Regions from separate parts of the Kribbella sp. NPDC056861 genome, predicted to be linked through region 1. Evidence: riboswitches for the same ligand, from Rfam matches in the RefSeq annotation. Region 1 holds a riboswitch; the other holds the start of a gene.
What was found. A riboswitch is a leader RNA that binds a small molecule or an ion and turns the genes downstream of it on or off. The one in region 1 is predicted to bind cobalamin.

Region 2: another riboswitch for cobalamin. It lies ahead of metE (5-methyltetrahydropteroyltriglutamate--homocysteine S-methyltransferase); the one in region 1 lies ahead of cobN (cobaltochelatase subunit CobN).

The regions. Positions count from the first base shown of each region.
Region 1 is NZ_JBFBNQ010000001.1:910,887-918,445, forward strand. It holds gene cobN (cobaltochelatase subunit CobN) at 1-3,425, opposite strand, end outside; cobalamin riboswitch at 3,462-3,588, opposite strand; gene AB0P21_RS04115 (hypothetical protein) at 3,581-4,024, opposite strand; gene AB0P21_RS04120 (metalloregulator ArsR/SmtB family transcription factor) at 4,021-4,353, opposite strand; gene AB0P21_RS04125 (AAA family ATPase) at 4,485-6,551, shown strand; gene AB0P21_RS04130 (hypothetical protein) at 6,607-7,239, opposite strand; gene AB0P21_RS04135 (sigma-70 family RNA polymerase sigma factor) at 7,236-7,559, opposite strand, start outside.
Region 2 is NZ_JBFBNQ010000002.1:725,313-732,871, forward strand. It holds gene AB0P21_RS10510 (aldehyde dehydrogenase family protein) at 117-1,664, shown strand; gene AB0P21_RS10515 (aminotransferase class III-fold pyridoxal phosphate-dependent enzyme) at 1,661-3,022, shown strand; gene AB0P21_RS10520 (aspartate aminotransferase family protein) at 3,019-4,317, shown strand; gene AB0P21_RS10525 (hypothetical protein) at 4,314-4,832, opposite strand; cobalamin riboswitch at 4,920-5,133, shown strand; gene metE (5-methyltetrahydropteroyltriglutamate--homocysteine S-methyltransferase) at 5,265-7,559, shown strand, end outside.

The DNA of each region.
Region 1 (7,559 bases):
TGGCGCTGCATCGCCGCCATCCAGCGCGGGTTCACCACCCGGGCCCGGAAGACCCGCTTGGTCTCCTCCTCCAGCGTCCGCGTCTTGACCTGCGCCGGTACCGCGGAGTCGCCGATGTAGGCCTTCGGGTTGGAGCCGGTCAGGTGCCGCACCATCGCGACCATGCCGCCGTGGTACTGGAAGTAGTCGTCGGAATCCATGATGTCGTGCTCACGGGTGTCCGCGTTCTTGGCCGCGACCTGGATCCGGGCGTAGGCGCGCTCCATCGACGGCCGGGCCTCCGCGCCGTCGAGATCCTTTCCGTAGGCATAGCCGCCCCAGACCGCGTAGACCTCGGCCAGCTCGGCGTCGGTACGCCAGTTGCGCGCGTCAACGAGTGGCAGCAGACCGGCGCCGTACGAACCGGGCTTGGAACCGAACACCCGCGCCGTGGACGATCGCATGTCATTGCCCGCAGCAACATCGGCGTCGACGTGCGCCCGCAGGTAGTTGCTGTCGGCATCCTCGTCCAGCGCGGCCACCCTGCGGACGGCCTCGTCCAGCAGCGTGACGACGTGCGGGAAGGCGTCGCGGAAGAAGCCGGAGATCCGGATCGTCACGTCGACGCGCGGCCGGCCGAGCTCCTCCAGCGAGACGACCTCGAAGCCGGTGACCCGTCGGGAAGCCTCGTCCCAGACCGGACGGCAACCCAGCAGCCAGAGCACCTCGGCGAGGTCGTCGCCCTGGGTGCGCATCGCGGAGGTGCCCCAGACGGTCAGGCCGACCGATCGCGGCCACTCCCCCGTCTCGGACTTGTGCCTGGCCAGCAACGAGTCGGCCAGCGCGACGCCGACGTCCCAGGCGTTGCGGCTCGGGATCGCCTTCGGGTCGACGGCGTAGAAGTTGCGGCCGGTCGGCAGCACGTTGACCAGACCGCGAGTGGGTGAGCCCGACGGTCCGGCTTCGACGAAGCGGCCGGCCAGCGCACGCAGTACGTTCGTGAGCTCGTCGCCGGTGCGCCCCAACCGCGGGACGACCTCGTCGGCGGCGAACTGCAGCGACCGCTCGACCTGCGGAGCCACCCGGCCGAGCACCTCCTCGATGACGACCGGGACCTTGGCCGCGTCCCACGCGAGGGTCTCCATGCTGGCCACGAGCTTGCGCGCGACGGCCTCCAGCAGGTCGACGCCGTCGGCGCCGCTCACGGCAGGAAGGTCGGCCAGCGTTGCGAGATCGGCCAACTCCGGTACTGCGACGCCCGGGTTGGCCAGCATCGCGGCTTCGTCGACGCCGAACGTCTGGCCGAGCGCGGCCCGCAGACCCGGTACCGCGCCCGAGACGCCGCCCCACATCTGCTGCGCACGCAGTACGGCGAGGACGAGGTTGACCCGCGCCTCACCGACCGGCCCGCCGCCGAGGATGTGCAGCCCGTCGCGGATCTGCACGTCCTTGATCTCACACAGGTAGCCGTCGAGGTGCAGGACGAACTCGTCGAACTCCTCGTCCTCCGGCTTCTCCGAGGTGTGCAGGTCGTGGTGCAGCTGCGCGGCCTGGATCAGGGTCCAGATCTGCGCCCGCAGGGTGGGGACCTTGTCGGGGTCGAGCGCCGAGACGGTGGCGTACTCGTCGAGCAGGTACTCGAGCTTGGCCATGTCGCCGTACGTCTCGGCCCGCGCCATCGGCGGTACCAGGTGGTCGACGATCACGGCGTGCCCGCGGCGCTTGGCCTGCGTGCCCTCGCCCGGGTCGTTGACGATGAACGGGTAGACGAGCGGCAGGTTGCCCAGTACTGCGTCGGGCGCGCAGTCGGCGGCCATGCCTATGCCCTTACCTGGCAGCCACTCGAGCGTGCCGTGCTTGCCGAGGTGGACGACCGCGTGGGCGCCGAAACCGCCTTCTTCCACCGGCGCTTCCAGCCAGCGGTAGGCCGCGAGGTAGTGATGCGAGGGCGCCATGTCGGGGTCGTGGTAGATCGCGACCGGGTTCTCGCCGAAGCCGCGGGGCGGCTGGATCATCAGTACTACGTTGCCGAACCGGAGCGCCGCGAGCGCGATCGCGGGCTCGGGGCCCGACAGGTCGACGTACAGGGAGCCGGGGGCTTCACCCCAAGCCTCGATCATTGCCGTCTGCAACGACTCTGGGGTCTTGCCGAACCACTTCGCGTAGGTGGAGAGCGGGATCTTCGCGACGGCGCTGGACAGCTGCTCGTCGGTGAGCCAGTCGACGTCGTGACCGCCGGCCGCGATCAGGCGGTGGACCAGGCCGTCGGCGCCGTCCGCGCCCTGCAGCTCGTCGAGGTTGAGGTCGGGGCCGAGGTCGTAGCCGGCGTCCTTGAGCTGGCCGAGCAGGACGACTGCCGAGGCCGGGGTGTCGAGGCCGACCGCGTTGCCGATCCGGGCGTGCTTGGTCGGGTAGGAGGAGAGGACCAGCGCGAGCTTCTTGTCGGCGGGTTGCACGTGGCGGAGCTTGGCCTGGGCGACCGCGATACCGGCGAGGCGGGCGCAACGCTCCTCGTCAGGCGCGTAGCTGGCGATGCCCTCGGCGTCGTACGCCTTGAAGGAGAACGGGATGGTGATCAGGCGGCCGTCGAACTCGGGGATCGCGACCTGGGTGGCGGCGTCGAGCGGGCTGATCGCGGCGTCGCTCTCGAGCCACTGCTCGCGGGTGGAGGTCAGCGCGAGGCCCTGAATGAGCGGGATGTCGAGCGAGGCGAGCGCGCCGGCGTCCCAGGAGTCGTCGCCGCCGGCTGTCGCGTTGGAGGCGACTGTGCCGCCTGCTGCCAGCAGGGTGGTGACGAGGACGTCGCATTCGCGCAGCATCTCGAACAGCTGGGCGTTGTCGTCGTGGCTGGGGTCAAGGCCGCGCAGCGTTCCGCAGTACACGGGGAGGGCTTGGGCGCCCGCAGCCTCGATCGCGTTGGCGAGGGAGTCGACGAAGGCAGTGTTGCCGGAGATCTCGTGGGCGCGATAGTAGACGACGCCGACCACCGCGCGGGTGTCCTTGGTATACGTGCGGCCGGCCCTGAGCCCGTACGTCGGGAGGGTCTTCGGCGGATCGAACTCGTCGCCGGTCAGCAGGATGGTGTCGCTGAGGAAGCCCGCCAGGTTCTTGAGGTTCTCGGACCCGCCTTCGCGCAGGTAACCGAGCGCCTCCGAGACCGCGCCGGCGGGAACTGTCGACATCGACATCAGCTCGGCGTCGGGGGCCGCCTCACCGCTGAGCACGACCGTCGGGAGGCCTGAGGCGATAACCGCGTCGAGCCCCTCCTCCCAGGCGCGCCGACCGCCCAACAGGCGGACCACGACAACCTCGACGCCCTCGAGCAGCGTCGGCAGGTCGGCAAGCTCGACCCGGGCGGGGTTGGCGACCCGCCACCCGGCCTGGGCTTGCGACGCAGCCAGCAGATCGGTGTCGGCAGTAGAGAGCAGCAGCAGATTCGCGGGCACGCGCGGCCGGTCCTTCCTCGGGGTGTCCACGCCCCAGGTGGCAGGTACGACAGCAGCAGTTCCTGACTCCCGCGCAAGCGCGGTCACAGTGGCGGGACCGTCCCGGACTCACACCGGGTTCCTGCACATCCGTCGATGAGAAACAGACTCTAGCCCTACCGTCGAGGCGACGACTGCTGGGCGGTGTGGTCGACGTACCAGCCGATGACATTGGGCCAGAAGTAGAAGGCCTTGGTGCCGCCTGCGGTGAGGACTTGTTCGACGCTGACTCGGGTGCCGGTCTCGGTGGGTTCGAAGCGGATCTCGACCTCGGTGTCGTCGACCGAGCTGCGGTAGGCGAAGAGGGCGCCGGGTTCCCAGGCGGTGATCTGGCCTAGTTCGAGGACGTCTTCGGCGGTGGTGGGGTCGGCGTAGCGGTAGATCTCGAGGACTCGGCCGCCGACGCCGGGCTCGATCTGCATGCCGATGGCTCGGTTGGCGTCGAAGAAGTTGATCGGGCCGCGGACCCACCACAGGTCGATCTCGGCGGTGAAGAGGTGGAACGCCGCTGCCGGGTCGGTGGCGACCTCGACGGAGGCGGAGGCTGATTGCTTGGTCATGAGTTCTCCCCTTGCTCGACATGTCTTTTGAATGCGCCCAACTGCTCCTGCCAGTGCGCCTGCAACTGGTCGAGCCAGGCCTGTACTGCGACCACCGGCTCCTGTCGCAGCCGGAAGACCCGCAGCCGCGCGTCGTCGGCCACCCGTTCGTCGGAGATCAGGTCGGCGGACAGCAGGATCCGCAGGTGGCGGCTCATGGCCGGCGCCGACGAACCCGTGGCCGTGGCCAGCTCGCCGGCTCGGCGAGGGCCTTCTCCTAGCAACCGGACGACCTGCCGGCGCGTCGGATCAGCGAGTACTTCGAAGAAGCGGTCGACGTCGTCTGCCATGACTTAATAGTTACAGACTCTGTTAACTATTGGCAAGCGCTAGAACGTTCGCCGGACGCACTAAAGTGGGCGGGCCAGCTGCCTGACAGGCCGAAAGGAATTCTGTGGTTCAGCACACCCGGAGAGCGCGCGTGCTCGACGTTCTCGGCGCCGACCGACCCTGGCAGGTGCCGGACGAGTGGCTGACCGGCGTCCGCGACCGGTTGCGCGCCTGGGGCGACGACCCGAAGGCGCTGCGGCCGGGGGCCTTTCCGGACTTCGTCGAGGGAACGCCCGCCGCGGTGTGGTTCGCCCACCAGGTGGCGCCGCTGCTGGCCGGGTGGATTCCGGTGCTCCACGGGGAGCACGCCGATCTCTCGGCTGAGCTGACGCGTGACTTCCACAGATCGACCACGCGGTACGGCGGCGCCGGTCACCTGATCCAGGTCGCCGCGACCGACTGGCCGCTGCTGGTGATCTCCGGCGCGCGGAGTTTCGACGTCGCCGGACGCCTGGAGGCGCTGCAGCTGTCGCGTGATGTGGTGAGCCTGTTCCGCGATGCGCCGCCGCTGGCCGCGCGCGCCAAGGCGTTGACCGCCGGGTACGACCGGGTGATGGCCGACCGCGAGGTCACCCGGATGCACACCGAGGCCGACTACGACACGATCCTGCAGTTCTGGCGGACGACGGTGCTGAGCGACGCAGAGCGCGCAGTACTGCCGGAACTGGCCGGGCCCGCGTCAGCCCTGCGGTACTCGCTCGACACGCTGCGGGACACGCACGACAAGCTGTCGCTGACGGTTGCCGACAATCCTTCGCTGAACTTCTCGCAGCTGCTGGCGCGGTTGATCCGTACTGCGGGGCTCAGTGCTCAGCCGCCGGCGGTGGGGCAGATTCTCGGGGTCGACGGGTGGGACGTCGAGAACGCGCTGGCCGATCTCAGGCGGGGCTTCGATCCGCAGGCTTGGTTGCGCAGCAATACCGAGTGGCTGGGGCGTGCGGTCGCTCAGGATCAGCAGATGCTGGCGCGGTCGTGGGCGGCTGCGGCGACTCGGGTGTCGATCCACTTGGCTGGAGTGCTCGAGCAGGGGCCGTGGCCGGATCCGGAGGTGCCGGATCTTGCTGCGTTCTTCGAGATTCTCGATCAGTCGAGTGTTGATGGTGGCGCGCCTGAGATCGAGTTGACGGCGCCGGACGGGCCGTTGACGCATACGTGGGGATCGAATGCCGCTCCCCCGGTGCCTGAGGTCGTCGTTGAGGCTGCGCCCGAGCCATTGACCAACGCCGTACCGGCTGCCGCCGCGGCGAACGTAGTACCGGCGCCGGCGGCGGAGGTGGATGACTTCGTCGCTCCCGAGCCGGTGCCCGAGGACGATGCGCTCGCCGAGCTGGAGGCGCTGATCGGGCTGGAGTCGATCAAGGAAGCCGTCCGCAAGATGGTGGCCGAGATCAAGACCAACCAGCGCCGCAAGGAGTTCGGGCTGCCGATCCAGGAGCGGGCCCGGCACATGGTGTTCGTCGGCAAGCCCGGTACGGCGAAGACCACGATCGCGCGGTTGCTCGCCAAGGTCTACCTGCAGCTGGGCGTGCTGGAGAAGGGCCACGTGGTCGAGGTCGACCGCTCCGACCTGGTCGGTTCCGGGGTCGGTACGACGGCACCGATGACGGCGGCCAAGTTCCGCGAGGCGCTCGGCGGGGTGCTGTTCGTCGACGAGGCGTACACCCTGGTGCCGGACAACAACCCGGGTGACTACGGGATGGAGTCCGTCGCCACGCTGCTGAAGATGATGGAGGACTATCGCGACGAGTGTGTCGTGATCGTGGCCGGCTACCACCGCGAGATGCAGCGGTTCCTCGACTCCAACCCCGGCCTCGCGTCGCGGTTCCCGAAGCTGCTGTCGTTCAGCGAGTACAGCACCGACCAGCTGGTCGCCATCTTCGCGTTGCAGGCCCGGCAGAAGGGCATGACCCACAACGACGAGGTGCTGGCCGCCGTACGCCGGAACATCCCGGCCGCGCCGCGTGGCCACAACTTCGGCAACGGCCGGTTCATCCGGAACCTGCTCGAAGAGGCCATCTCCAACCAGGCGACCCGGCTGGCCCGGCGCGATCCCGACAGCCTGACCGAGCGCGACCTGCGCGAGATCCTGCCCGAGGACGTGAAGTCGGCCGGGTCGATGCGGGCCGAGGACTATCTGCTGCAGAAGCCTGGGACCTGAGCCCTGCGGCCTGCGCCGGACTGGTTGCTTAGAGCAACCAGTCCGACCGGCTCGGTCAGAAGGCTTGCTGGTAAAGGGCTCGCAGCTCAGGGGTGGCCGGGCCGCTCTCGCCGCAGATGCTGACTTGGGCGTCGATCGCGCTGACCAGATAGGTACCGCCGACCTTGAACTCGACGCCCAGCAGCGTCGCGACGGCATCGGCGTCGGACCTGACCTCGACGGTGGTCGCCTCGCCGCCGCGGTACCAGTGGTCGACGCGGAGGGTGACGAGTTCGCCCTTGACCGCGGTCGCCGTGCCTTCGAAGGCGGTCTGCATACGGCGCAGGTCTGCCACCTCGACCGCCTTGCACTTGCCGGAGGCGCCGCCACCGACGGTTAGCTTGAGCACCGCCTTCGCGATTCCGGGTGGGGTGCTTGGTGTCGTACTGGTCGCCGGCGGACCGGCGACGGGCGGGGTGTCGCCTCCTTGACCTGAGGTGAGGCCCCAGACCAGCCCACCGGTCGCGATCAGTACTCCGGCGGCGGCCGCGGGCAGCCAACGGCGGCGAGCTCCCGCGGTGGTGGGCCGGGTCTCGGTGTCTGTAGTCATGCTGGCCTCCAGGAGGCGATCGATGTCGGGCTCGGGAGCGTCCGACCGTGACGCCGGGTCGGCGGCCTTCAACCGGGCCAGCAGTTCGTCGTCGTTCACAGCTCGCTCCCTTCTTTGCCCTGTTCCTGTCCGGCACCGACGTCGTTCTTTCGTCCCAACCGGGCGGCGAGACTTTTCTTTGCCCGATGCAACCGGATGCTGACGGCGTTCGGGGTCAGACCGGTCACCTCGGCGATGCCTCGCGGTGGGAGTCCTTCCCAGGCCCACAACATGACGATCTCGCGATCGAGCTCGCCGAGGGTGCCCAGCGCTTCGTGCAGCGCGGCGTGGTCCGCGGCCGGTGGCGGGAGTGCGTACGTAGTACGGGCTAGGCGTTCTACCAGTCTTAGGCGACGGCCCTCAGCTCTTCGGGCGTTGGC
Region 2 (7,559 bases), on a different contig from region 1:
GCCGCTCACTCTGCTTCCCCCCGGCTAAGGCCCTCACGTCAGCCCATCGACCCGCTTCGCGGTCGGTGGGCTTCTGCGCGTCCCCCGATCTCCGGCCACTCCGCGAAGGAGCATTCATGACCGAGAAATTCCGCGTCACCTACGCCACTCTGACCGCCGACAACGAAGACCTGCACGCGGCCTACGACAAGGGTCTCGACGAGGCCCGTAGTTGGCTGGGCGCGACCCTCACCCCGACCATCGACGGCGTCGCCCGTCCCGGTGGCGACGCGTTCGAGGTGACCAGCCCCGGCGACCCCTCATTGCTGCTCTGCACCGTCAAGAGCGCGGCCGCCGCCGACGTCGACGACGCTGTCGCCGCGGCCAAACGCGCCGCGACCAGCTGGGCCGCAACCCCTTGGCAGCAACGGATCTCCGTACTGCGCAAGGCCGCCGACCTGATCAGCGAACGCTCCAACGAGCTCGCCGCGCTGATGAGCCTGGAGGTCGGCAAGAACCGGCTGGAGGCCCTCGGCGACGTCGAGGAGTCCGCCGACCTGATCCGCTACTACTGCCGTCAGGTCGAGGACAACAACGGCTTCGTCCGCCCGATGGAGCAGCTCTCCGACGCCGAGCAGACCACCAGCGTGCTCCGCCCGTACGGCGTCTGGGGCGTGATCAGCCCGTTCAACTTCCCGATGGCGCTGGCCGCCGGCCCCGCCGGTGGAGCGCTCGTCGCCGGCAACACGGTCGTCCTCAAGCCCAGCCCGCAGGGATCCTTCACCGCCGCCAAGCTGGCCGAATGCCTCGGTGACGCCGGGCTGCCGGCCGGCGTCTTCAACGTCCTGCCGGGTGGTGACGTGGTCGGCGGGCTGCTGGTCGCGCATCCGGACGTGGCCGGGCTGACCTTCACCGGCTCGTACCAGGTCGGCATGTCGATCTACCGCAGCTTCGCCACGTCGTACCCGAAGCCGGTGGTCTGCGAGATGGGCGGCAAGAACGCCGCCATCGTGTCGGCGCAGGCCGATCTCGACCTCGCCGCGGCCGGGATCGCCCGCTCCGCCTTCGGTTTCTCCGGCCAGAAGTGCTCGGCCTGCTCCCGGGTCTACGTGCAGCGCGAGGTCTTCGAACCCTTCGTCGCCGCCCTGGCAGAGAAGGCGAAGTCGGTGGTGGTCGGTGATCCGACCGCCCGCGACACCTTCGTCGGCCCGGTGATCGACCCCGCCGCCGTCCAGCGGTTCCTGGCCGCCGTCGCGCACACCCGCGAGCACGGCCAGATCGTGGCCGGTGGCAACGTGATCGACGGCAACTACGTCCAGCCGACCGTCGTCACCGGTCTCCCCGCGGACGACCGGCTGCTGCGCGACGAGTTGTTCGTCCCGTTCGTCGCCGTCGTCCCGGTCGACTCGCTCGACGAGGCGCTCACCCTCGCCAACGACACCGACCTCGGGCTGACCGCGGGTTTCTTCTCCGCCGACGACGCCGAGGTCGACCAGTTCCTCGACCGGATCGAAGCCGGCGTCGTCTACGTGAACCGAGCCGCCGGCGCGACCACCGGCGCCTGGCCCGGGGTCCAGCCGTTCGGCGGCTGGAAGGGCTCCGGCACCTCCGGCAAGGCCGGTGGCGGCCTGTACTACGTCCAGCAGTTCCTCCGCGAACAGTCCCGAACGGTGGTAACCCGATGACCGCGACGATCTCTCCGGGCAAGTCTGTCCAAGTACGCCCCGACTGGCTGGCCGACCGACCGCTCCCCGACGTCCGCACCGCCCTGCCCGGCCCGCTCTCCGCCGCGATCGTCGAGCGCGACCTCGCCATCACCAGCCGTTCTCTCCCGCGCGCCTACCCGCTGGTCCCCCAGCGCGGCCACGGCCTGGCGATCGAGGATGCCGACGGCAACCTCTTCCTCGACTTCAACGCCGGCATCGCGGTCAACTCCACCGGCCACTGCCACCCGCGCGTCGTCGAGGCCGTCAAGCAGCAGACCGAGACCCTCCTGCACTACTCGGCCAGCGACTTCTACCTGCCGATCTACTCGGAGATGTGCTCGGCACTCGCCGCGACCGCACCGATGAGCGACCCGGTCCGGGTGTTCCTCAGCAACTCCGGCGCCGAGGCTGTCGAAGGAGCGCTCAAGCTCGCCCGGTACTCGACCGGCCGCCCGTACGTGATCAGCTTCTTCGGCGCCTTCCATGGCCGCAGCATGGGAGCGGTCACCCTGACCGCCTCGAAGGCGAAGTACCACAAGGGTTTCGGTCCGTTGCTGCCCGGCGTGCTGCACGCGCCGTACGCGTTCAACGGCCGCGACCCGATCACGGGTGCGCCGGTCCACGACGAGGACGCGACCTTCGACTACCTGGAGAACACCCTCTTCCGCTACCAGGTCTCCCCCAGCGAGGTGGCGGCGATCTTCGTCGAGCCGATCCAGGGTGAGGGCGGGTACCTGGTGCCGCCGGCCGGCTGGATGACCCGGCTGCGCGAGCTGTGCGACCGGCACGGCATCCTGCTGGTCGCCGACGAGGTCCAGTCCGGCGCGGGACGCACCGGCAAGATGTGGGCGATCGAACACCAGGACGTCGAGCCGGATGTCCTGATCAGCGCCAAGGGTCTCGCCTCCGGCTTGCCGCTGGGCGCGTTCATGGCCCGGGCAGAGCTGATGGAGAGCTGGCCGGCCGGCGCCCACGGTTCGACGTACGGCGGTAGCCCGATCCCGTGCGCGGCCGGGCTGGCGACTCTCGAGGTGATCCAGGAGGAAGGGCTGCTCGCCAACGCTGACACCATCGGCAAGCAGTTGATGACCGGCCTGCGTGAGCTGCAGCAGAAGTTCCCCGAGCAGATCGTCGACGTCCGCGGTCTCGGCCTGATGATCGGCGTCGAGTTCCGTACCGCGGAGCAGGCGGCCGAGGTCCAGCAGCGTGCGTTCGAGCGTGGCCTGTTGGTGCTCGAGTGCGGCGAGAGCTCGATCCGGATGTCGCCGCCGCTGGTGGTGTCGGCGGCCGAGGCGCAGACCGCGCTGGAGCTGTTCGGCGCCGCGGTCGCCGGATGACCGTGTTCTCTCGGGCCCCGGGCAACGACCTTCCGGTTGTTGCACGGGGCTCCGGCGCACTGCTGTTCGACACCACCGGCCGCCGGTACCTCGACGGCTCGGGCGGCGCGATCGTGGTCGGCATCGGGCACGGCGTCGAGGAGGTCGGAGAGGCGATCGCCCAGCAGTCCAAGCTGGTCTCCTATGCGCACGGCACCGCCTTCGCCTCCGCCGCGCTGGAGAACTACGCCGCCGCACTGGCTCCCCTGCTACCCGTCGACGATCCGCACATCTATCCGGTGTCCGGCGGCAGCGAAGCGGTCGAGACCGCGCTGAAGATGGCACGCGCCTACCACCTGGCCCGGGGTGAGGATCGGTCTGTGGTGATCGGCCGACAGGGCGCGTATCACGGCAACACTCGGGGCGCGCTAGACGTTTCCGGGCGGCCCGGGCTGCGGGCGCCGTATCTTCCGTGGCTGGGATCCGCGCGGCACACCACGACGCCGTACGAGTATCGGTGCGAGTTCCCGACGCACCCCGAAGGCTGTGGCCAGCAGCATGCGGAGAAGCTCGAAGCGCTGATCCTTGCCGAGGGCCCGGAAAATGTCGCGGCCTTCATTGCCGAGCCGATCTCGGGTGCAGCGCTCGGTGCCTGCGTGCCGCCCGACGACTACTGGCCCGCGATCACCGGGGTCTGCCGCCGGTACGGCGTACTGGTGATCGCCGACGAGGTGATGACCGGCTTCGGGCGGACCGGGAAGTGGTTCGCCTGTGAGCATTGGGAGGTGCGGCCGGACATCCTGGTCGCCGCCAAGGGCGCGGCGTCGGGTTACTGGCCACTCGGCTTCGCTGCTTGCAGTGGCGAGGTGCACGAGAAGATCGCCGGTTTCACCCATGGCTTCACCTACTCGCACCACGTCGTTGGCGCGGCGGCCGGGCACGCAGTACTGAAGGTGCTGCAGAAGCGCGACCTGATCGCAGCCTCAGCCAGACAAGGTGCAGCCCTCAAGTCGGCACTCGAAGCAGAGCTGGGCGATCACCCGGCCGTCGGCGACATCCGCGGTCTCGGGCTGCTCTGCGCGGTCGAACTCGTCGCCGACCGACCAACCCGTACGCCGTACGCACGGGCCGATCGCGTCGCCGAGCGAATAGTCGCTGCAGGCAAAGAAGCAGGTGTGCTGCTCTACCACTCCACCGGCTGTGCCGATGGCGTCTCCGGCGACCTCGTCCTGCTCGGGCCACCGCTGGTGATCACCGACGCTCAGGTCGCGGAGCTTGCTGAGCGCACGGCGATCGCAGTACGGCAGGTGACCTAGGGGCGGACCGGCGCCACCCGCGGCGGCGGGTTGGTGGTCGGGCCCGCGTTCTGGGAGAAGGACCAGCCCTCGAAGCTGCCGAGCGGAGGCTTGCGGGCGGAGGCGCCGGACTGGCTGTAGGTCCAGCTGCCGCCGTTCGGCGCGTGCCAGTACGACCAGTACGCGCTGGCCGGCGGCGTGTTGACGCACGGCTCGGTGGCCGCGGTCGGTTTGCCGTTGATCCGGCAGATGAAGGCCTTGCCCCACCGGTTGGTGCCGGTGACGACGAACCCGGCGTTCTCCAGCGCGGCCAGCCCCGTGGTCTGATCGCCCGGCGCACAACGGATCTCGGTCGCCCCGCCGAGGCCCTGGTAGTCGACGATCACGGTCACGCCGTTGGCGTTCGGGCAGTACCCCGCGCTGCCCAACCGGGTGACGGCCGCCTCCGCCGGTGCGTCCTCGACCGTGGCCGGCACCAGTGCGACGGCGAGCGCCGCCACCGTGGCCAACCCCGCCAGTATTCGCCGAACCTTCATCGGGCCCCACCCTTCTCACCGATCGACTGAGTGCCTAACTTATGCAAAAACTGTGCAGCCCGCATCTCGAGAGCAACTCCAGCGGGTACTGTGGTGATCGCAGTTGGTTCGTCCTGCCCGCCAGGTAGGACGTCGTAAGAGGGAACCCGGTGTGATTCCGGGACTGCCCCGCAGCGGTGAGTGGGAACGACCGCCGTCATCAGCACTGGGTCCTTGCGGACCTGGGAAGCGACGGCCACTAGGTGTCTGGCAACAGACGTGCCCGCGAGTCCGAAGACCTGCCACTGCCCATGGACGCTCAGCGTTCGTGGTCGACCTCGGTGACCTCGTGGGAAGGTCGCGGCGCGCATGTGACCATTCGACGGTCCGTGTCTGCTGTTCCCCTTCCGCGAGTCGCCTGGTCCGACGAGACGCCTCACGAAGGAGAGACGCTTGACCAGCAAGTCCGCAGCCGCGGCAGCACGGGCCACCGTGTACGGCTACCCCCGGCAAGGTCCCAACCGTGAACTGAAGAAGGCCATCGAGGGCTACTGGAAGGGCAGCGTCAGCGCGGACGCCCTCCGGCAGACCGCGAAGGACCTGCGCGTGGCCAATTGGCGGCGACTCGCCGCCGACGGCATCGACGAGGTCCCCACCGGCGACTTCTCGTACTACGACCACGTGCTCGACACCACCGCCCTGGTCGGCGCGATCCCCGAGCGGCACCGCTCGGCCGTCGCCGCCGACCCACTGGACGGCTACTTCGCAATGGCCCGCGGCACCCAAGAGGTGGCGCCGCTGGAGATGACGAAGTGGTTCGACACGAACTACCACTACCTGGTCCCGGAGCTCGGCCCGGACACCGTCTTCACGGCCGACTCCACCAAGCAGGTCACCGAGCTGCAGGAAGCCGTCGCGCTCGGCCTCGCTGCCCGCCCGGTCCTCGTCGGCCCGGTCACCTATCTCCTGCTGGCCAAGCCCGCTCCGGGCGTCGCCGACAGCTTCGAGCCGCTCTCACTGCTCGACCAACTCCTCCCCGTGTACGCCGAGGTGCTGGCCGACCTGCGGGCCGCCGGCGCCGAGTGGGTGCAACTGGACGAGCCCGCGCTCATCCAGGACCGCACGACCGACGAACTGGACGCCACAGCGCGTGCCTACGCGACGCTCGGCAACCTCACCGATCGCCCGAAGCTCCTCATCGCCTCGTACTTCGACCGCCTCGGCGAAGCCCTCCCCGTCCTGGCGAAGGCTCCGGTCGAAGGTCTCGCGATCGACTTCACCGGACCCGCCGAGGCCAACCTCGACGCACTGGCCTCGGTCGGCGGGCTGCGCGGCAAGCGGCTGGTCGCGGGTGTCGTCAACGGCCGCAACATCTGGATCAACAATCTGTCCAAGTCGCTCTCCACGCTGGCCACCCTGTTGGGGCTGGCCGATCGGGTCGACGTCAGCTCGTCCAGCTCGTTGCTGCACGTGCCGCTGGACGTCGCCGCCGAGACGGATCTCGATCCGGAAGTCCTGCCCTGGCTGGCTTTCGCGCGCCAGAAGACGGCCGAGATCGTCACCCTGACTCGCGGCATCACCGAGGGCACCGAGGCGATCGCGACCGAGCTCGCCGCCAACCGCGCGGCGCACGACGCGCGAGCCGGGTCGGCGCTGACCAACCGCAGTGAGGTCCGCGACCGGCTGACCGGCGTGACCGCGGCGGACAGTCGCCGCGCGACGCCGTACGGGGAACGGAGTGTGGCCCAGCGAGCGCGCCTGGGACTGCCCTTGCTGCCGACCACCACGGTCGGGTCGTTCCCGCAGACCAACGAGCTGCGCACCGCGCGGGCCGAGCTGCGGGCCGAGCGGATCGGCGTCCCGGAGTACGACGAGCGGATCCAGGCGGAGATCCGGGAGGTGCTCGCCTTCCAGGAGAAGGCCGGGCTGGACGTGCTCGTGCACGGCGAACCCGAGCGCAACGACATGGTCCAGTACTTCGCGGAGCAGCTGGACGGGTATCTCGCAACGCAACACGGCTGGGTCCAGTCGTACGGCACCCGGTACGTGCGGCCGCCGGTGCTCGCGGGAGACATCTCGCGACCGGAGCCGATGACCGTGCGCTGGTGGCAGTACGCGCAGTCGCAGACCGATCGGCCGGTGAAGGGCATGCTGACCGGGCCGGTGACGATGCTCGCCTGGTCGTTCGTCCGCGACGACCAGCCGCGCAGCGACACGGCTCGCCAGGTCGCGCTCGCGCTGCGCGACGAGGTCAACGACCTGGAGGCGGCCGGCGCCGCGGTGATCCAGGTGGACGAGCCGGCCCTCCGGGAGACCCTGCCGCTGCGGCAGGCCGATCGCGCGGCGTACCTGGCCTGGGGCACCGAGGTGTTCCGGCTGAGCACCAGTGGCGTGCGGGCGGACACCCAGATCCATACGCACATGTGTTACGTCGAGTTCGGCGACATCCTGAACGCGCTGGACGAGATGGACGCCGACGTGGCCAGCCTGGAGGCAGCCCGGTCGCATATGCAGGTCGCGCATGAGCTGAGCGATGCCGGCTATCCCCGCGAGGTCGGACCGGGTGTCTACGACATCCACTCGCCGCGCGTGCCCGGCACACCCGAGATCGTGTCGCTGCTGCAGAAGGGCCTGGCCGCGATCCCGGCCGAGCGGCTGTGGGTCAACCCCGACTGCGGGCTGAAGACGCGGGGCTGGGCGGAGGTTCGCGACTCCTTGCAGAACCTGGTGGCCGCGGCGCGCGCGGTA